Regions from separate parts of the Microbacterium arborescens genome, predicted to be linked through region 1. Evidence: predicted binding sites of a transcription regulator. Region 1 holds the regulator's gene; the other holds the start of a gene.
What was found. Region 1 encodes LexA, which represses DNA repair genes until DNA is damaged. Its sites were predicted from a motif close to TCGAACANNTGTTCGA; they were not measured.
Positions count from the first base shown of each region.

Region 2: the regulator LexA is predicted to act here: its motif matches at 3,047-3,062, upstream of QUC20_RS00455 (HNH endonuclease signature motif containing protein).

Region 1 covers NZ_CP128474.1:1,072,849-1,087,568, forward strand. The annotation lists gene hflX (GTPase HflX) at 1-1,259, shown strand, start outside; gene QUC20_RS05030 (dipeptidyl-peptidase 5) at 1,319-3,226, opposite strand; gene lexA (transcriptional repressor LexA) at 3,294-3,959, opposite strand; gene QUC20_RS05040 (LysM peptidoglycan-binding domain-containing protein) at 4,216-4,575, shown strand; gene QUC20_RS05045 (histidinol-phosphate transaminase) at 4,647-5,732, shown strand; gene hisB (imidazoleglycerol-phosphate dehydratase HisB) at 5,729-6,334, shown strand; gene hisH (imidazole glycerol phosphate synthase subunit HisH) at 6,331-7,008, shown strand; gene priA (bifunctional 1-(5-phosphoribosyl)-5-((5-phosphoribosylamino)methylideneamino)imidazole-4-carboxamide isomerase/phosphoribosylanthranilate isomerase PriA) at 7,065-7,811, shown strand; gene QUC20_RS05065 (SseB family protein) at 7,795-8,577, shown strand; gene QUC20_RS05070 (DUF1844 domain-containing protein) at 8,618-9,022, opposite strand; gene infC (translation initiation factor IF-3) at 9,250-9,909, shown strand; gene rpmI (50S ribosomal protein L35) at 9,954-10,148, shown strand; gene rplT (50S ribosomal protein L20) at 10,181-10,561, shown strand; gene QUC20_RS05090 (TrmH family RNA methyltransferase) at 10,640-11,437, shown strand; gene QUC20_RS05095 (amino acid ABC transporter ATP-binding protein) at 11,618-12,409, shown strand; gene QUC20_RS05100 (glutamate ABC transporter substrate-binding protein) at 12,466-13,377, shown strand; gene QUC20_RS05105 (amino acid ABC transporter permease) at 13,448-14,095, shown strand; gene QUC20_RS05110 (amino acid ABC transporter permease) at 14,092-14,720, shown strand, end outside.
Region 2 covers NZ_CP128474.1:81,990-87,588, forward strand. The annotation lists gene QUC20_RS00430 (FBP domain-containing protein) at 1-197, shown strand, start outside; gene QUC20_RS00435 (helix-turn-helix domain-containing protein) at 229-492, opposite strand; gene map (type I methionyl aminopeptidase) at 551-1,321, shown strand; gene QUC20_RS00445 (Pr6Pr family membrane protein) at 1,305-2,021, opposite strand; gene QUC20_RS00450 (GNAT family N-acetyltransferase) at 2,205-2,951, shown strand; gene QUC20_RS00455 (HNH endonuclease signature motif containing protein) at 3,097-4,476, shown strand; gene QUC20_RS00460 (LysE family translocator) at 4,764-5,396, opposite strand; gene QUC20_RS00465 (LacI family DNA-binding transcriptional regulator) at 5,422-5,599, opposite strand, start outside.

The DNA.
Region 1 (14,720 bases):
TCGAGAACGTCGTGCTCGTCGGCGTGTACCCGCAGGGGTCGCACGAGGACGCCGAGAACTCGTTGCGCGAGCTCGCCGCGCTGGCCGAGACCGCCGGCGCGGTCGTCCTCGACGGTGTGCTGCAGCGGCGGCCGCATCCCGATCCCGCCACCTACATCGGACGCGGCAAGGCGGCCGAACTGCGCGATCTCGTCGCCGCGGTCGGCGCCGACACCGTGATCGCCGACACCGAGCTCGCTCCGAGCCAACGGCGTGCGCTCGAGGATGTCGCCAAGGTCAAGGTCATCGACCGCACGACCGTCATCCTCGACATCTTCAGCCAGCACGCGAAGAGCCGCGAGGGCAAGGCTCAGGTCGAGCTCGCGCAACTCGAGTACCTGCTCCCGCGCCTGCGCGGGTGGGGTGAGTCGATGAGCCGTCAGGCCGGTGGACAGGTCGGCGCAGGCGGCGCGGGCATGGGCTCGCGTGGTCCGGGTGAGACGAAGATCGAGCTCGACCGCCGCCGCATCCGGACGCGCATGGCGCAGCTGCGCAGGCAGATCCGCGAGTTCGCGCCGTCTCGCGAGGCGAAGCGCGCCGAGCGTCGGCGAAACACGATCCCCTCCGTGGCGATCGCCGGATACACCAACGCCGGCAAGTCGAGTCTGCTCAACCGGCTGACGAGCGCGGGAGTCCTCGTCGAGAACGCGCTGTTCGCGACGCTCGACGCGACCGTGCGCCGGGCCGAGGCCGCTGACGGGCGCGTGTACACGCTCACCGACACCGTCGGATTCGTGCGCAATCTGCCGCACCAGCTCGTCGAAGCCTTCCGGTCGACGCTCGAAGAGGTGTCGGGCGCCGACGTCATCGTGCACGTCGTCGACGGGTCGCACCCCGACCCGGCGGCGCAGCTCGCGACCGTCCGCGACGTGATGGGCGACGTGGGTGCGCGTGCGACGCGCGAGCTCGTCGTGTTCAACAAGGCCGACCTGGTCGACGATGACGCGCGGCTGCTGCTGCGCGGGCTCGAGCCGACGGCTCATTTCGTGTCGTCGCGGACCGGCGAGGGGATCGACGACCTCCGCGCGGCGATCGAGGACGCGCTTCCGCTGCCCGCGGTAGAGGTGCGTGCGCTCGTGCCGTACGACCGGGGCGATCTGATCTCGGCTGTGCACGAGAGCGGTCACATCGTCGCGACCTCGCACGAGGAGGACGGCACCGCCGTGCATGCTCACGTGTCCGAGCGCCTCGCCGCCGAGCTCGCACCCTACGCCGTCTGAGTTGCCGCTCGGGTGTATCAGCCCGCCATGTTCAGGGCTCGGGGCACCGGGTCGAGGGCTCAGTCGAGTTCGACCGGCGCGACCCCCGGGGTGTCGAAGCCGAAGACCTGGCCGAGGAATGCCAGCTCGCTTTCGAGCGCGTGCACGATCGTCTCCGTGCGCCGGAACCCGTGGCCCTCGCCCGCGTACAACACGTAGGCATGGGGCACTTCCTGTGCGACGAGAGCGTCGCGGATGGCTTCCGCCTGCGCCGGGGGCACGACGGCGTCCTCGTCGCCCTGCAGAAGCAGCAGCGGCACCCGGAACCGTTCCGGCCGGCTCAGGGGCGACCGCTCGATGTAGACCTGCTCCGCTTCGGGCAGCGGGCCGATGAGCCCGTCGAGGTAGCGCGCCTCGAAGTCATGCGTCTCAGCCGCCAAGGCGCGTGCGTCGCCGACGCCGTACCGCGAGACGCCGGCACCGAACACGTCGGTTCCGACCAGCGCCGCGAGCACGGTCCAGCCGCCCGCGGAGCCGCCCTCGATCGCGAGACGTGACGGGTCGGCGAGTCCGTCGGCGGCGAGCCCTCGGGCAGCGGTCGCGACATCGTCGACGTCCACGACGCCCCACTGGCCCTTCAGTCGTTCGCGGTACGAGCGGCCGTAGCCCGTCGAGCCGCCGTAGTTGACGTCGAGCACGCCGATGCCGCGACTGGTGAAGTAGGCCACCTTGCTGTCCGCCGTACCGCCCACATGCGAGGTCGGACCGCCGTGTACCCACACGAGGTACGGTGGCAGCTCATCGGTCGGCGCTTCGACGTCGGGATTGGTCGGCGGGTAGGCGAAGGCGTGCACGGGGCCGTGCGGGCCTTCGGTCGTCAGCTGACGGGCGTGCGGAATCCATGCCGCATCGACATCGGGAGCGCCGCCGCGCACCGCGGTCGCCTCGCCGCTGTCCAGATCGACGATCCACAGCCCCGTCGCGCCCGGCATCGTGCCGCTGACGAGGGCGCTGCTGCCCGCGACATCCTCGATCTGCAGCCGCGCTGTGGCGGGTACCGGGAGCGGGACGGCGCCACCGTCGCGGTCGATGACGACGAGCTGATCCGATCCGTGCGTGCGGACGGCGACGACGCGGCCGTCATCGAGCGGCGCGTACCAGCGGGTTCCCAGCACCCACAGCCCGCCGCCTGTGTCAGCGTCGGCGGGGGAGATCGGGGCCGGGTTCGCGTCGGCGTCGGGGTCGACGCGGTAGAGGTTCCAGCGCCCGGTCGGCTCGTCGACGACGACGAGCTGGCCATCGGGGGTCCATTCCGGCTGAAGCGCGGCCGTGCTGCCACCGGCGACGTCACGGACCCGGTGCGGGGCGCGGAGGTCGACGACGCGGATGCGGGTGCGGTCCCAGGGCATGTCCGGGTGGTCCCAGGCCACCCAGGCGAGGTGCGAGCCATCGGGTGAGAGGGCGGGCTGGGCGACGAAGTCGCTGCCGCCCGCGAGCTCGGTCACGCCCGAAGCGTGGGCGCCCGTAGCGCCGTCGATGCGCACGATGTGGCGTTCGGGAGTGCCCTCTGAGCGTTCGCGTTCGCGCACCGCGAGCAGGACGCCGCGCTGCCAGCGAAGCCCGCCGTAGTGCGTGCCGCTCTCGTCGGGGGTGAGCGCCTCGGGCTCGCCGCCGGGGCGGAGGCGACGGATGCGCTGGTCGGACTTGTCGACGAAGAACAGATCGCCGTCATCGGAGACCGCCCACGCACCTCCGCCGTACTCGTGGACGCGTGACCGGGCGTTCCAGGGGGCGGGAAGGACGACCTCGACCTCGCCGTCGCCTCGGCGGCGCACGACGGCGACGCGGCCGCCCTCGTCGGGCAGCGACTCGCCCCACCAGACCTCATCGCCGACGAAGCCGGCGCCGTCGAGGCGCAGTGACGACGAGCTCGCCCACGATGCGGTCAGGGGAGAAGGCCAGGAACCGTAGGGCAGTTGCTGCGACATACCGCCACGCTACGCGAGCCGCGGCACCCCGCGGCGAGATGACGGGAGGTGCGCGGCGGCGCGCGGGTCAGACGGCGCGGAGGACGGCGACCACCTTGCCGAGGAGCGTCGCGTCGTCGCCGAGGATCGGCTCGAAGGCGGAGTTGCGGGGGAGGAGCCAGGTGTGACCGTCGCGCTGACGGAGTGTCTTCACGGTCGCCTCGCCGTCGAGCATCGCGGCGACGATCTCTCCGTTGTCGGCTGTCGCCTGTGCGCGCACGACGACCCAGTCGCCGTCGCAGATGGCCGCATCGATCATCGAGTCGCCGACGACCTTGAGCATGAAGAGCTCTCCCTTGCCGACGAGCTGGCGTGGCAGCGGGAAGATCTCCTCGACCTGCTGGTCGGCGGTGATCGGGACCCCGGCCGCGATCCGGCCCACGAGAGGGACCAGGGCGGCGTCGCCGAGAGCGGGCGCCGCATCGGCCGGGTTCTCACCGGCCGTGCCGGGGAGGTCGATCAGGACCTCCATCGCCCGGGTCTTGCCGGGGTCGCGGCGGAGGTAGCCGCTGAGCTCGAGCTGGTTCAGCTGGTGGGTGACGCTCGAGAGCGACTTGAGGCCGACCGCGTCGCCGATCTCGCGCATGCTCGGCGGATAGCCGTTGCGGGCGATCGCGTGCTGGATCACCTCGAGGATCGCGAGCTGCTTGTCGCTCAGATTCTTGCGTCGTCGCGTCTGCGGCTTCTCGCTCATACCGCCGGTCTCCTGTCGTCACGCCCCGTCCCCGACCCGATGTCGGAGGTTCGTGGTGGGCTCTCGCTGTCGAAAAGGTAGCCCGATACGACGGCGACATCACGGAACGCTCCGCGTGTCTCTTCGATCGGTCTCCGATTTCGGTGGGTGGTTGACACCACACAATATCGAAGATACGTTCGGAACCGAAGTTCGCACCCGTCTCTCCCGGCCGAGAGGCGAGGGCGAATCTTCCTACCGCTCCCGAGGAGATGTCATGACCACGATCGATGCCCGCTTCGCACCGGCCCCCCGTACCCGCCTGCGTATGACGCGCCGCGGACGCCGCGTCGTTGCGACGATCGCCGCCCTCCCGGCGGTCGTCGCCATCACTGCGGTCGCACTCTCCGGCGGTGGCGCGCTCGCCTCGAACGACGCAGGGGCGCCCGCGGGCTCGTTCACGACCGTCACCGTGATGTCGGGGGAGTCCCTCTGGTCGATCGCCGAAGAGGTCGCCCCCGCGGCCGACCCCCGCGACGTCGTCGACGCGATCGTCCGACTCAACGCGCTCGGCTCGGGTCAGCTCGAGGCCGGCCAGACGCTGGCCATCCCGCTCGAGTACACGGGCGCCAGCTGACGAGCTGCTGCGCGCGGTGAGTCCGCCGAGTTCGGTCACTCGACGACGCGCTGCGGCCTAGCATGGGTGGGATGAGCCCGAGTCTGGATGATCTGCCCCTCAGAGACGATCTGAGAGGCCTCACCCCGTACGGTGCCCCTCAGGCGCCGCTCCCGGTCGCGCTGAACGTCAACGAGAACACGCATCCGGTTCCCGAAGAGGTCGCCGACGACATCCTGGATGCCGTCGCCCGTGCCCTGCGAGATGTCAACCGCTATCCCGATCGAGAGTTCACCCACCTGCGCGAGTCCTTCGCCGAGTACCTGGGCCACGGTCTCACGGCGGATCGGATCTGGGCTGCGAACGGATCGAACGAGGTGCTGCAGCACCTGCTCCAGGCCTTCGGCGGACCGGGCCGCACCGCGATGGGCTTCGGCCCCACCTACTCGATGTACCCGCTGCTGACGCGCGCGACCGGCGCGCAGTACGTCGCGGGGACGCGTGCGCCCGACTTCACGCTCGACGCCGCTTCCGCCGCAGCGCAGGTCGCCGATCTGCGGCCCGACGTCGTCTTCCTCTGCGCCCCGAACAACCCGACCGGCACACCTCTCGGTCTCGACGTCATCGAGGCTGTCTACGACGCGACCGACGGCATCGTGATCGTCGACGAGGCCTACCAGGAGTTCGCGCCGCGCGAGAGCTCTTCCGCTCTGACGCTTCTCGGAGGTCGCGAACGGCTCGTCGTGTCGCGCACGATGAGCAAGGCGTTCGCGTTCGCCGGCGCGCGCGTGGGCTACCTCGCGGCCGACGCCACGCTGATCGACGCCCTGCGTCTCGTGCGCCTGCCGTACCACCTGAGCGGTCTGACGCAGGCGGCGGCGACCGCTGCGCTGTCGCACTCGTCGACGATGCTGCGCATGGTCGACGAGATCGTCGCGCAGCGAGACCGGATGTCGGCGACGCTCGACGCACTCGGCTACCGCGCCTACGAGAGCTGGACGAACTTCGTCCTGTTCGACGGCGTCGACGATCCGCAGCGCACGTGGCAGGCGCTGTACGACCGCGGCATCCTCGTGCGCGACGTGGGCATCCCGCGCAGTCTGCGTGTCAGCGCCGGTACGGAAGACGAGACGACCGCCTTCCTCGAGGCACTGGCCTCGATAGACTCGGAGGCATGACCAGCCCCCGAACGGCCAGCATCCGTCGCGCCACGAGCGAGTCGAGCGTCGAGCTCGAGCTCGACCTCGACGGCACCGGGAGCAGCACGATCGAGACGACCGTGCCGTTCTTCGACCACCTGCTGACGGCGTTCGCGAAGCACTCGCTCACCGACCTCACCGTGCGCGCGACGGGCGACACGCACATCGACGCGCACCACACGGTCGAGGACGTCGCGATCGTGCTGGGGCAGGCGCTGCGTTCCGCCCTGGGCGACAAGTCGGGCATCTCCCGCTACGGTGACGCGCTCGTTCCGCTCGACGAAGCGCTCGCGCAGGCCGTCGTCGACATCTCGGGGCGCCCCTATCTCGTCCACACGGGCGAGCCCGAGGGCTACGAATACCACCTCATCGGCGGACACTTCACCGGGTCGCTCGTGCGGCACACGTTCGAGGCCATCGCGTTCAACGCCGGCCTGACGATGCACGTCACGGTGCTGGGCGGGCGCGACCCCCACCACATCGCGGAGGCGGAGTACAAGGCGTTCGCGCGCGCGTTCCGACAGGCCAAGGCGCTCGATCCGCTCGTACACGGCATCCCCAGCACGAAGGGCGCCCTATGACCGAGGGCGACGCGACCGGGGCCGACGCGACCGGGAGGGCGCCGCTCGTCGCTGTGCTCGACTACGGGTCGGGCAACGTCCACTCGGCGGTGAAGGCTCTGTCGGCCGCAGGTGCCGACGCCCGCCTGACGTCGGATCGCGGCCTGATCCGCGACGCCGACGGGCTCCTGGTGCCGGGAGTCGGTGCGTTCAGCGCCGTCATGTCGGCCCTCCGATCGAGCCGCGGTGACGAGATCATCGAGCGCCGTCTGGCCGGCGGTCGTCCGGTCCTGGGTATCTGCGTCGGGATGCAGATCATGTTCGGCAACGGCGTCGAGCGCGGTGACGACACCCCGGGCCTCGGGCAGTGGCCGGGCACCGTCACCGAGCTGCAGGCACCCGTGCTGCCCCACATGGGCTGGAACACCGTGCGAGCAGGGGCGGGGTCGACTCTGTTCGACGGACTGGAGGACGAACGGTTCTACTTCGTCCACTCGTATGGCGCACAGGACTGGACGCTCGAAGTCATGAAGCCGTTCGCCGAGCCCGTGCTGACGTGGTGCGACTACGGCAGACCGTTCCTCGCGGCGGTCGAGAACGGGCCGCTCTCGGCCACGCAGTTCCACCCCGAGAAGTCGGGCGCAGCCGGCATCCGACTCCTCGCCAATTGGATCGGCGCCCTGCCGCGCCACTAGTCTCCCTCTGGTGCGTTCGCATGGACGAGCGCGCATCCCGACACCTCTGGAATGTGATGAACGACTTCGCGTCCACCCCCGAACTGATCCTCCTGCCCGCCGTCGACGTCGCCGACGGGAAGGCCGTGCGCCTCACCCAGGGTGAGGCCGGCAGCGAGACGACCTACGGCGATCCCGTCGATGCCGCCCTCGCCTGGGCCAAGCAGGGCGCGCAGTGGATCCATCTCGTCGATCTCGACGCAGCCTTCGGCCGAGGCAACAACACCTCCGTGCTCCGCAAGGTCATCAAGCAGGTCAAGGGCGTGCAGATCGAGCTGTCGGGCGGCATCCGCGACGACGCGACGCTCGAGGCCGCGCTCGAGAGCGGGGCGACGCGCATCAACCTCGGCACCGCCGCGCTCGAGAACCCGGAGTGGGCCGCCGACGTCATCGGACGCTACGGCGACGCGATCGCGGTCGGACTCGACGTCCGCGGCACGACGCTCGCCGCGCGCGGCTGGACGCGCGACGGCGGCGACCTGTGGGACGTTCTCGAGCGGCTCGAGGACGCCGGCTGCAGCCGCTACGTCGTCACCGATGTGACGAAGGACGGCACGCTGCAGGGGCCGAACATCGAGCTGCTGCGCGAGATCACCTCCCGCACGCCGAAGCCGGTCGTCGCATCGGGCGGCATCTCGAGCCTCGACGACATCGCCGCGCTGCGCGAGCTCGTGCCGCTCGGGGTCGAGGGCGCGATCGTCGGCAAGGCTCTCTATGCTGGCGCTTTCACGCTGGCCGAGGCGCTGGATGTCGCCGGAGACTGACGACGGCTGCGGCCATGCGGCCGATTCGGCTGGGGTCCCCTGGGAGGGGCGCAGCTTCGAGTCGAACCCGCACGCCGGTGACGACGGCTCCGCCGATCCCGCTCTGCTCGCCGCCCTCGAGGCGTTCCGCGCCGGCACGGGCGATGCGGTCGCGGTCGTCGAGGCGTATCGCGCTGCGCGCCTGCTGATCCCGCTCGTCCCCGAGAAGGGCGACGACGGAGTCGGGCCCGCGGGATTGCGCGTCGACAAGACGCAGGAGCTGTCGATCGTCACGGTCGCCGCCCCCGATGGTCGTCGGGTGCTGCCGGTGTTCACCTCGGTCGCGGCGCTGGGGCGGTGGGATGCCGTTGCCCGACCGGTCCCGGCCGACGGTGTGCGCACGGCGATGGCCGCGGCGTCCGACGACACCGATCTGATCGTGATCGATCCGGGCTCCGAGACGGAGTTCGTGCTGCGGCGACCTGCCGTCTGGGCGATCGGGCAGGGCTTGGCCTGGGAGCCGGCTCCCACCTCGCCCGAGGTCTTCACCGCTCTTCAGGCGAGCATCGGGGGCGAGCTCGCGGTGCTCGACCTGTCGGTCGCGGCGGGGGATCCCGACGCACGGATGCGCGGCCCCGAGCTGATCGTCCGGCTTCATCTCATCGACGGACTGGATGCCGCCGAACTCGACGCCGTGCTGTCGCGACTGGCGTCGCGATGGGCCGCCGACGACCGCATCGCGGTGCTCGTCGACTCGCTGACCGTCAAGCTCGTCCGAGCCTCCTGACGGAGGTTCCGGGCCCGGGGTGACCGAGCCCGAAGCGGCCTCAGTTGACGGGGCCGGTGAACTTCTCGCCGGGGCCCTTGCCGATCGGGTCGGGGATCGTGGATGCCTCGCGGAAGGCGAGCTGCAGCGAGCGCAGGCCGTCACGCAGCGACCGTGCGTGCATGTCGCTGATCTCGGGGGCACCGGCGGTGATGAGGCCGGCGAGGGCATTGATGAGCTTCCGCGCCTCGTCGAGGTCGAGCTGCGTGGCGGGGTCGTCGGCGAGTCCGACCTTGACCGCGGCTGCGCTCATGAGATGCACGGCGGCGGTCGTGATGACCTCGACGGCGGGAACGTCGGCGATGTCGCGGGTGGCTGCCGAGGCGGCGCGCTCCTGCTCCTCCCACCGCTGGCGACGAGCCTCGTCGTCGGTGAAAGTGATGTTGTCGGCGGGGTTCGTGTCCACGTGTCGCTCTCTGCTAGACTGTGCGGGCACCGGAGTGTTCTACTCCGGATCGAAAGAGGATCACATCCCACCCGCGCTTGCCGTTCCAGGCTACCGGGTCATGCACTCCGCTCCGTCCGTTTCACCGCGGCCGGAGTAGCCAGGGTGCGGAACACGAATGCCGACGCACGTGCGTCGTGCGGGGTGGATGCGATGCTCTTCCGCCCGGGTGGCGTCCTCGCTTCCCGGTGGCCACCACCGCACGAACAGGAGTTCCGCACATCAGCGATCCCCGCACCAACGACCGCATCCGCGTCCCCGAGGTTCGCCTCGTCGGCCCCGCTGGAGAGCAGGTCGGCGTCGTCCGTATCGAGGTCGCCCTGCGTCTGGCGCAGGAGGCCGAGCTCGACCTCGTCGAGGTCGCCCCGAACTCGAAGCCGCCCGTGGTCAAGATCATGGACTACGGCAAGTTCAAGTACGAAGCGGCTCAGAAGGCCAAGGAAACGCGTCGCAATCAGGCCAACACGGTCCTCAAGGAGGTCCGGTTCCGTCTGAAGATCGAGGCGCACGACTACATCACCAAGCTCAAGCGCGCCGAGGGCTTCCTCCAGGCGGGCGACAAGGTGAAGGCGATGATCCTGTTCCGCGGTCGCGAGCAGTCGCGTCCCGAGCAGGGTGTGCGCCTGCTCCGCAAGTTCGCCGAGGACGTCGCCGAGCTCGGCACCGTCGAGTCGAACCCGACGATCGACGGCCGCAACATGGTGATGGTCATCGCGCCGCACAAGAACAAGTCCGAGGTGAAGACCGAGCAGAACGCCCAGCGTGCCGCCAACAAGGAGGCAGCACGTCAGGCCCGCTCCGGTGACGCGCCCGAGACCGAAGACGCCGCTCCCGCCTCGGCGGAGTAGCCCCCAGACTCCCGCCTCGCGGGATACACAACGAAGGAAGAGACATGCCGAAGCAGAAGACCCACTCGGGTGCCAAGAAGCGCTTCAAGGTCACCGGCAGCGGAAAGATCAAGAAGCAGCAGGCGAACCTCCGCCACAACTTCGAAGGCAAGCCCACCAAGCGCACGCGCCGTCTGTCGGCCGACAAGATCCTGGCTCCCGGCGACGCAAAGGTCGCCAAGAAGCTCCTCGGCATCTGAGCGCTGCTGCGCACGAATAGGAAACAAACGAAATGGCTAGAGTCAAGCGGGCCGTAAACGCCCACAAGAAGCGTCGCGTCATCCTCGAGCGCGCGTCCGGTTACCGCGGACAGCGTTCGCGCCTGTACCGCAAGGCGAAGGAGCAGGTCACCCACTCGCTCGTCTACGCGTACCGTGACCGTCGCAAGCGCAAGGGCGACTTCCGTCGTCTGTGGATCCAGCGCATCAACGCCGCTGCCCGTCAGAACGGCATCACCTACAACCGCTTCATCCAGGGCCTCGGCCTCGCGGGTGTGCAGGTCGACCGTCGTATGCTCGCCGAGCTCGCCGTGAACGAGCCCGCCGTCTTCGCGTCGCTCGTGGCGACGGCCAAGGGCGCTCTGCCCGCCGACGTCAACGCGCCCAAGGCCTGATCGGGTCTTCGCGTTCCACGCACCGCACGAAGGGGCGTCCTCCGAGAGGAGGGCGCCCCTTCGCCGTATGCTGAAAACGTGCTCGAGAACCCCCGGTCGCCCCGCGTGCGCGCCGTCGCCAAACTGACCAAGCGCAGTGCGCGTCAGGAGACCGGTCTCTTCCTGCTCGAGGGCCCTCAGGCCGCGCGCGAGGCCTTGGCCTACCGAGCCGACACGCTCGTCGAGATCTTCGCGACGCCGAGCGCGATCGAGCGGCATCCCGAGCTGGCCGCGAGCGCGGAGCGGGCCGGCGTCGCCGTCGTCTCGGCGAGCGAGGCCGTGCTCGAGGCAATGGCCGACACGGTCACCCCGCAGGGCATCGTGGCCGTCGCGCGTCAGTCGCCGTCGTCGCTCGACGACATCTTCGCCACACGGCCCCGACTCGTTGCGATCTGCGAAGAGGTGCGAGACCCCGGCAACCTCGGCACGATCATCCGGGCGGCGGATGCGGCGGGCGCGGATGCCGTCGTGCTGACGGGTCGCACCGTCGACCCCTACAACCCCAAGGTGGTGCGCTCGACCACAGGGTCGCTGTTCCACCTTCCGATCGCGCTCGGTGTCGAGCTCGACGCCGCCGTCGAACAGGCCCATGCTGCCGGACTGCGGGTCGTGGCCGCCGATGTGAAGGGCGAGGAGTTCCTCGAGCACCGCGTGACCCTCGCCGATCCGACCGCGTGGCTGTTCGGGAACGAGGCGCGCGGACTGGCCGACGAGGCCCTGGCCCGGGCCGACCTCGCCCTGCGCCTGCCTATCTACGGCGCCGCCGAGTCGCTCAACCTCGCCACCGCCGCGAGCGTCTGCCTGTACGAGACCGCGTTCGCCCAGCGCGCCGGCTGACCCCGTCTTCCACCGGTCGAGTCGCCGGAAAGTGTGGGTCCGGCCCGCGCGGCATCCGCAGTTCATGGCGACTCGATGGATGCGGATGGGCGCGCCGTGTATTCCGATTTTGTTACAGATCGGTGACTCGACGGGTTCGCGGCCACCTCGGGCGGGGGAGTGCTCTTAGTGTGAACTCTTATGACGACTCCCGAAAACCCGGCGCCCCCGACGTCGAACATCTCGGTGCGCCGCGGCGACCCGCTCGTGGTGATCGAGGGCGTGCAGAAGCACTACGGCTCGTTCCAGGCTCTGAAGAACATCGACCTCACCGTCAACCGCGGCGAGGTCGTCGTGGTCATCGGTCCGTCGGGCTCGGGCAAGTCGACCCTCTGCCGCACGATCAACCGTCTCGAGACCATCAGTGAAGGCACGATCACTATCGACGGTGAGAAGCTGCCGTCCGAGGGCAAGGCTCTGGCCGCGCTCCGCGCCGACGTCGGGATGGTCTTCCAGTCGTTCAACCTCTTCGCCCACCTGACGATCCTCGAGAACGTCACGCTCGGGCCGATCAAGGTCAAGGGCATGAAGAAGGCCGAGGCCGAGAAGCTCGCCCGCGAACTGCTCGACCGCGTCGGCGTCGGCCACCAGGCCGACAAGCTGCCGGCGCAGCTGTCGGGCGGTCAGCAGCAGCGCGTCGCGATCGCGCGTGCGCTCGCGATGAAGCCGAAGGTCATGCTCTTCGACGAGCCCACCAGCGCGCTCGACCCCGAGATGATCAACGAGGTCCTCGACGTCATGGTCGGCCTCGCGCAGGACGGGATGACGATGATCGTCGTCACGCACGAGATGGGCTTCGCCCGCAAGGCGGCCGACCGGGTCGTGTTCATGGCCGACGGTCAGATCGTCGAAGAGGCCGTTCCCGAGCAGTTCTTCACGTCGCCCAAGAGCGACCGTGCGAAGGACTTCCTCTCCAAGCTCATCACCCACTGAGACCACCGACTTCCGCGCTCTGCACCGGGCGCGGATGCCCCAACCAGGAGGACCACATGCGCAAGACACGAATCACCGGCGCCTTCGCCGGTGTCGCCATCGCTGCGATCGCTCTGACCGGCTGCAACAGCGGCTCGCCCACCTCGCCCGGCGGCGCCGCCACCGGTGACGGCGGCGACAGCAACGAGGCCCTGTGGGAGGTCGCCTCCGACGTCTCGCTCGAGGGCAGCCCGACGTTCGACGCCATCCAGTCCCGCGACAAGGTGATCGTCGGCGTCAAGGAGGACCAGCCCGGTCTCGGCTTCCTCGACGCGACGACGGGTGAGCGCAGCGGCTTCGACGTCGACATCGCCCGCTGGATCGCGGCGTCCCTCGGCTACGACGAGGACAAGATCGAGTTCAAGGCGATCGCATCGGCCAACCGTGAGCAGGCCATCGTCAACGGCGACGTCGACTACTACGTCGGCACCTACTCGATCACCGACTCGCGCAAGCAGCAGATCGACTTCGCCGGCCCGTACTTCATCACGGGCCAGGGCCTGCTCGTCGCCGCCGACAGCGACATCGCGAGCGAGGACGACCTGAACGAGAACACACGCGTGTGCTCGGCGACCGGTTCGACGCCGATCCAGAACATCAAGGCGAACTACCCCGAGGTTCCGACCGAGGAGTTCGACCTGTACTCCGCATGCGTCGACGCGCTCATCAACGGCACCGTCGACGCCGTCACGACCGACCAGGCGATCCTGATCGGCTACGCGGCGCAGTACCCCGACGAGATCAAGGTCGTCGGCGAGCCCTTCAGCGAGGAGAAGTACGGCGTCGGCCTGCGCAAGGGCGACGACGCGTTCCGCGCGCACATCAACGAGCTGCTGACCGACGGCGGCGACGTGTGGCAGGGCATCTTCGACAAGAACCTCGGTCAGTCCGGCATCACGGTCGAGCAGCCCGCGGTCGACGCGTACTGAGTCGCACTGACACCATGACCACGGGGCGGGGGCGCACGCGTCCCCGCCCCGCACCACCCAAGGAGACGATGTGGGCGTCATCACCGACAACCTCGACCTCTGGGGCGAGGCGATCCGCAACACGCTGTTGCTGTTCTTCGCCGGCGGAGCGATCGCCCTGGTCCTCGGCACCCTGATCGGCGCGATGCGGGTATCGCCGATCCCGATGGCGCGCGCCTTCGGCACGGTCTACGTCAACACCATCCGCAACACCCCGCTGACGCTCGTCTTCTTCTTCTTCGCGTTCGGCTACCCGCAGCTCGACCTGCCGAACCCCGGCTTCACGGTGCTCGGCATCTGGGCGCTCGGAATCTACACCGCGACCTACGTCGCGGAGGTCATTCGCGCCGGCATCAACACGGTGCCGGTCGGTCAGGCGGAGGCGGCCCGGGCGATCGGCCTGACGTTCGGGCAGGTCATGACTCTCGTCGTGATGCCGCAGGCGTTCCGGTCGGTCGTGCCGCCGATGATGAGCGTCTTCATCGCGCTGCTGAAGAACACCACCGTCGCCGCCGGATTCTCCGTCGTCGAGCTCGGTGCCATCCGCTCCAACCTGAGTGAGCGGGGCGAGAACGCCCTGACGGTCCTGCTCTGGGTCGCCGTCGTCTTCGTCGCTCTGGTGCTGGTGCTCAGCGCCGTGCAGCGACGACTCGAGAACAAGTGGAGGATCGCGCGATGACTTCCGTCCTGTACGACGTCCCGGGGCCCCGCGCGATCCTGCGCAACCGCATCCTCGGTGTCGTCACGATCCTCCTGGTCGCCGCGGCGATCGGCTTCATCGTCTTCCGCTTCGCGGTGAGCGGTCAGTTCTCCGCCGACAAGTGGTACATCTTCACCTTCAGCAACGTCTGGCTCGGCATCGTGAAGGCGCTCGGCAACACTCTCGCCGCCTTCGGACTCGCGGCCGTCGGTGCGCTGGCTCTCGGCTTCGTGCTCGCCATCGGTCGCCTCTCGGACCACGCTTGGGTGCGCATTCCCTTCGGTGTCGTCATCGAGGCGTTCCGGGCCGTGCCGGTGCTGATCTTCATGATGCTGATGTACTACGGCCTGCCGACGCTCGGCATCCGCATGGAGCCGTACTGGGCCGTCGTCATCGCCCTCGTGGCGTACAACGGGTCGGTGCTGGCCGAGGCTCTGCGTGCCGGCATCGAGTCGCTGCCTCGCGGGCAGAAGGAGGCCGGTTACGCGATCGGTCTCCGCAAGAGCGGCGTCATGCGTCTCATCCTGTTGCCGCAGGCGGTTCGGGCCATGCTGCCCGTCATCATCGCGCAGCTCGTCGTGACCTTGAAGGACACCGCGCTCGG
Region 2 (5,599 bases), 1.0 Mb from region 1:
GGGCGGGCAAGGCCGGTCGCGCGGGCAATACCGTCGGGACGCTGCTGTGCTCGGGGTTCGAGTGCTCGCGCAACGTCCGTCGCCTCGACCCGCCGCCCTACCTCGGGTTCGACGCCGCCGCAGCGCGCGATCGCCGCATCGCCATGCTGCAGACCAACGTCGACGCGTTCTTCCGCGACCTGCGCGACGGGGCCTGAACCGCGCGACGGGCCACGCCGCTCGCGCGGTTCAGGCCGTCGTCGCGATGTCCGCAAGCATCGCGTCGGCCGCCAGCGTGTCGAGCGAGAGCCCGAGGCTCGTGGCGACAGCGGCGACGGTCGCGAACGACGGGGTCGCGAGGCGGCCGGTCTCGATCTTCCGCAGCGTCTCGGGCGAGACGCCGGCGGCAGCGGCGACGTCCGTGATCGACCTGTCGCCCCGCGCTCGCCGGAGGTGTGCGCCGAGGCGGCGGCCGCGCTCGACGGCTTCGGGCGTGAGCGCGCGACGGACCATCATGCGCTCATCGTACCGGTATAGTTTGACCGGTATTTTTATACCGGAGGAGCCACGAATGATCGAGATCTTCACGCCGCGCGAGGTGGACCGCGCCCGCGAGACGGGAGCCATCGTCGGCGGCATCCTCCGCGACATCCGTTCCCGGGTGCAGGTGGGCACGAACCTGCTCGAGATCGACGAGTGGACGCGCGAGCTCATCGCCGAGAGTGGCGCGGAGTCCTGTTACGTCGACTACGCCCCGTCTTTCGGACGGGGGCCCTTCGGTCATTACATCTGCACGGCCGTCAACGATGCGGTGCTCCACGGGATGCCGCACGACTACCGCCTCGCGGACGGCGACCTCCTCACTCTCGACCTCGCCGTCATCAAGAACGCCCTCGCCGCCGACGCGGCCATCAGCTTCGTCGTCGGCGACCGGCGCCCGGACGGGGCGGAGGCCCTGATCGACGCGACCGAGCGTGCCCTCGCGGCCGGGATCGAGGTCGCACGCGCGGGCAACCGGGTGGGCGACATCTCGCGCGCGATCGGCAACGTGCTCTCCGGTGCCGGGTACTCCATCAACACGGAGTTCGGCGGACACAGCATCGGGTCGGTGATGCACGGCGACCTCCACATCCCCAACACCGGGAGGCCCGGGCGGGGCTACATCCTGCGACCGGGGCTGCTCATCGCGATCGAGCCGTGGGTCATGGAAGACACGAACGTGCTCATGACCGATGCGGACGGCTGGACGCTGCGCAGTTCGACCGGATGCCTCACCGCGCACACTGAGCACACGATCGCCATCACCGACGGGGCGGCGGAGATCCTCACTCTGCCGCGATGACCTGAGCCGGCAGGGTGCGGGCACGACGTCGGGTGACCCATACGGTGCCGAAGCCGACGACGACGAAGGCGATCGCGATGACCACCACATACGCCGCGACCATGCCCCAGCCTCCCGGGTTGTCGGGGTTCAGAAACGGATACGGGTACCAGTGGGGCTCGCCCGTCGTGGGATTCGTCACGAGCGGGCCGCGGATCAGCGTATAGGCGACCCACAGCAGCGGGAAGGCGATCACGACCCACACGACCTGCCAGCGGACCGCGCGGCGGCGGGTGCCGATCAGAAGATCGAGCACGAGGAAGATCGGGCCGATCAGGTGCAGCACCTCGTTGGACCACGGCACCGGCTCGGATCCCTGCGGAAGCGTGATCCCGCGCAGGAGTGCGTTGTAGACGACCCCGGTGATGACCATGTACGTCGTCGCACAGGCGAGCGCGGCGGAGAGCCCCAGCGACGATCGCGCCTCGGCGGGGCGAGTGAGCGAGCGGATTCCCGCCGTCGCGAGGACCACCGCTGCGACGACGTTCGAGAGGATCGTGAAGAAGCTGAAGAAGTTCGCGAACACCGTCGCGACATCGCCGCCGGTCTCGGCTGTGCGAATCAGCGACACGGTGAGTTGGGTGATGACCGCGGCAAGGATGACGATCGCCATCCCCAAACGCAGAAGCGACCACGCCGTCGCCTGCCTCGAGCTCTGCACGAGGGCACACTATCGCTCGCGGAGCTCACGTGAACGCATGTGGCGGCGGTGCGGGATGCCGCGTCGGGTCGCGGCTAGCGTCGCCATGCGGCATCCGCGGGCATGGATCGGCGCTTCTGCGCGTTGGGTCCCACGGCGACCGCGACGGATGCGACCCGCGGTGCGCGTGAGAGGACGAACCTGATGACCATCACCACCCCTCCTGTTCTGGGAGACTCCGACGTTCGCGACAACGCCGCGTGGCATTCGCTGACCGGGGCGCACGCGCACCTCGCCATCGGCGACGACCTCGTCCGCCGGTATCCCGACGACGTCGCCGGCTTCGTGGGCGTGCGCACGTGGGACGACCCCGCGGTGTGGGATTCGCTCGCGAGCGTGGTGGGCTCGGGCAACGAGTTCAGCATCAGCACGCCCCTGCGCGCGGATGCGACCGGCGCCGGCGCCGGCAGCGCCGAGCCGGAACTGCCCGAGGGCTGGGTCCGCACGTTCGGTGGAGCAGGAGTGCAGCTCGTCGAGACGGACCGTCTGCGCCCGCGGCCGGATGACGAGGCGATCGAGCTCGGAGAGGCGGATGTCGCCGACATGCTCGCACTCGTCGAGCGCAACCGGCCCGGTCCCTTCCGCCCGCGCACCTACCTTCTCGGCCGGTACATCGGCATTCGGCGCGACGGCCGGTTGATCGCTATGGCTGGCGAACGGTTGCAGCCGGGCGAGTGGACCGAGATCAGCGCGGTCGCGACGGACGAGGCGTACCGCAGGCAGGGGCTGGCGTCGCGGCTGGTGCTGGATGTGGCCTTCCATATCCAGCAGCGAGGTGGCCGTGCGATGATGCATGCCGCGGCGTCGAACGTCAATGCGATCGCCGGCTACGAGAAGCTCGGATTCGAGCTGCGGCAACGGACGAACTTCACGGGCGTGCAGGTTCCCTGACCCGGCGGGTCTCGTGACTGGGCGGGTCTCGGGCTCAGCGCGTCTCGTAACCCGGTGATTCCTCCCCAGGGAGTGGCTTGATCGAGTTTTGCAGTTCGCATCTTTGTTCGACGGTAATGTCTGACCTGACTGCCACAATGGGAACATGTCAGCGAACATGGGTGGTGGTGCGGGTGGGCTCGTCGGCTCGCCGCACGGCCCTGCGATCGCGGCATACCGTGAGGCGCTCGCGCTGGTGCATCACGCGGATATCGCATCGGTGCGGGCCCTGGCCGAGTTGGGGCGGTCAGCGCTTCGTGAGGCGCGCCGCGACGGGGTGCGTGGGATGGCGTCGGACATGGAACTGCGGTCGGTCGCGGCCGAAGCGGCCGGGCTGGCGCGGCGCAGCGACCGGCGGCTGCAGGCCGACATCGACCACGCGTTGACGATCGTCGATGACTACCCGGCCGTGTTCGCGGCGTGGGAGCAGCGGCGGATCACCCGTGACCACGTCGACGTGGTCGTGAAAGCGGCGACCGGGCTGCCGGGCGAGGTGCGGGGAGAGTTCGAGACCGCCGCGATCGCGATATGCGAGCGCGACATCGCCACCCGGGTCACACCCGCCCTGCGCGCCCTGGCAGAACGGCTCCACGAACGCACCTTCACCGATCGGCACCGAGAAGCCGCCGCGGGGCGGTGCGTGCGGGTCCTGCACGGGGTGGATGGAATGTCCGACGTCATCGCGACCGTCCCGACCGTCATCGCGGTGGGGATACTCGACCGACTCACCCAGATGGGCCAATCCGTGAAAGACGCCCGGGCAGAAGGTGCCGCCGCGGGCGGAGCCGATGCCGCGGGCACGGATGAACCGTCTGACACGCGAACGATGGATCAGCTGCGCGCCGACATCCTCGGCGACCTCGTCCTCAGCGGAGCACCCGTGGTCGACCCCACCCGCGGGACCGACCGGGCCGGCGGGCTCGGAGCGATCCGCGCACGCGTGCAGGTCGCCGTCACGGCCGAGACTCTGATGGGTTCGGACGAGCACCCGGCTGAGACGGTGAGTGCCGGGTTGATCGATTCCGACACCGCCCGGCAGCTCGCCGGACAGGTCTCCGAGTGGGACCGACTCTTCATCGATCCCGTCACCCGCACCCCGGTCGAGATCGACACGTACCGGCCCACCACGGCGATGAAGAAGCTCCTCACCGCCCGTGACCAGCACTGCCGGTTCCCCGGATGCCGCCGGGCCGCGATCCGTTGTGAACTCGACCACACCATCGACTACGCCCTCGGCGGCCACACCCATATCTACAACCTCGCCCACCTATGCCAGCGACACCACTCGATGAAGCAATTCACCCGGTGGGAAGTACGACAGGTCGGCGGCGGGGTCCTCGAATGGACCTCACCCCTGGGGCGGGTCTACCGCGAAGACGCACCTGTGCCCGCGGTCTGCTTCACCACCGAAACCGCCGACACCGACGATCCACCACCGGGCGGTCGAACTGCCGGAGCACCGCCACACGAACCGCCACCCTTCTGAGGGCTGCTGGGCGTGTGCGGTGCGGCGATGCTCGCATCCCTCTGACATGCGCGCGGACGCTATGCGAGGGTCGAGGGGAGGAAAGGGTCGCGTCGAGATGAATGACCGGATTGCTGACGGGCTGCGTGCCCGGGATCGGGAGACCCTGGTTCCCCGATCCAGGCGGTGGCTCGCTGTCGCGGCATTCGCGGGCGTTGTTTCCCTCGTTCCCGCGAGCCTCGTCGACTGCAGCGCTCTTCCTGCTCGACGTCCTGACGTAGCGGGACCCGTCCGCGTGCGGTGCGTCGTCAGCTCTTCGCGCCAGCGAATGCCAGTGTGCCCCCGAGGCCGATCATCATGACGCCGCCCGTCCCGGCGAGCGTCGACATGCGCCGCGGCGAGGTGGCGAACCACGCACGAGCGGTACCCGCCGCCAGAGCCCACATGCTGTCGCACACGACGGCGAGCACCTGGAAGAGGAGGCCGAGCGCGAGGAGCTGCATCCAGATCGGTCCGGCGCCGGGGGCGACGAACTGCGGCAGCACCGCCACGAAGAACGCGATCGTCTTCGGGTTGGTCATACCGACGACGAACCCCTGAGTGAGCAGACGCGTCGGCGAGGTCCGTTCGTTCCCCGACCCGTGGATGCTCGCGCGGCGATGGCGGATCGCCTGCACGCCCAACCACACCAGGTAGGCGGCTCCCGCGATCTTGATCACGGTGAACGCGGCGACCGACGACGCGACGATCGCGCCGACGCCGAACGCCACCGCGATCACGGCGGGCACGGTGCCGAGAGCATTGCCGACGACGCTGAGCACCCCAGCGCGACGCCCCAACGCGATCGACCGCCCGATGACGAACAGCACGCTCGGTCCAGGGATCACGATGATGACGACCGCGGTGAGCAGAAAAGCCAGCAGGTTCTCGAACGGGATCACGAGCGAACGCTACTCCGTCGATGTTTCAGTCATGCGGCGGACGCTCGCCCGACCCGCGCTGCACCAGCGACGTCGCGATCTCGACGCGTCGCGGCGGTGCCGTCGGGCGATCGATCCGATCGATGGCCAGCAGCGCGGCTGCGCGCCCGAGCGCGTGCGCATCGTGCGCGACGACGGAGATCCCCAGCATCTCGGCGAGCTCG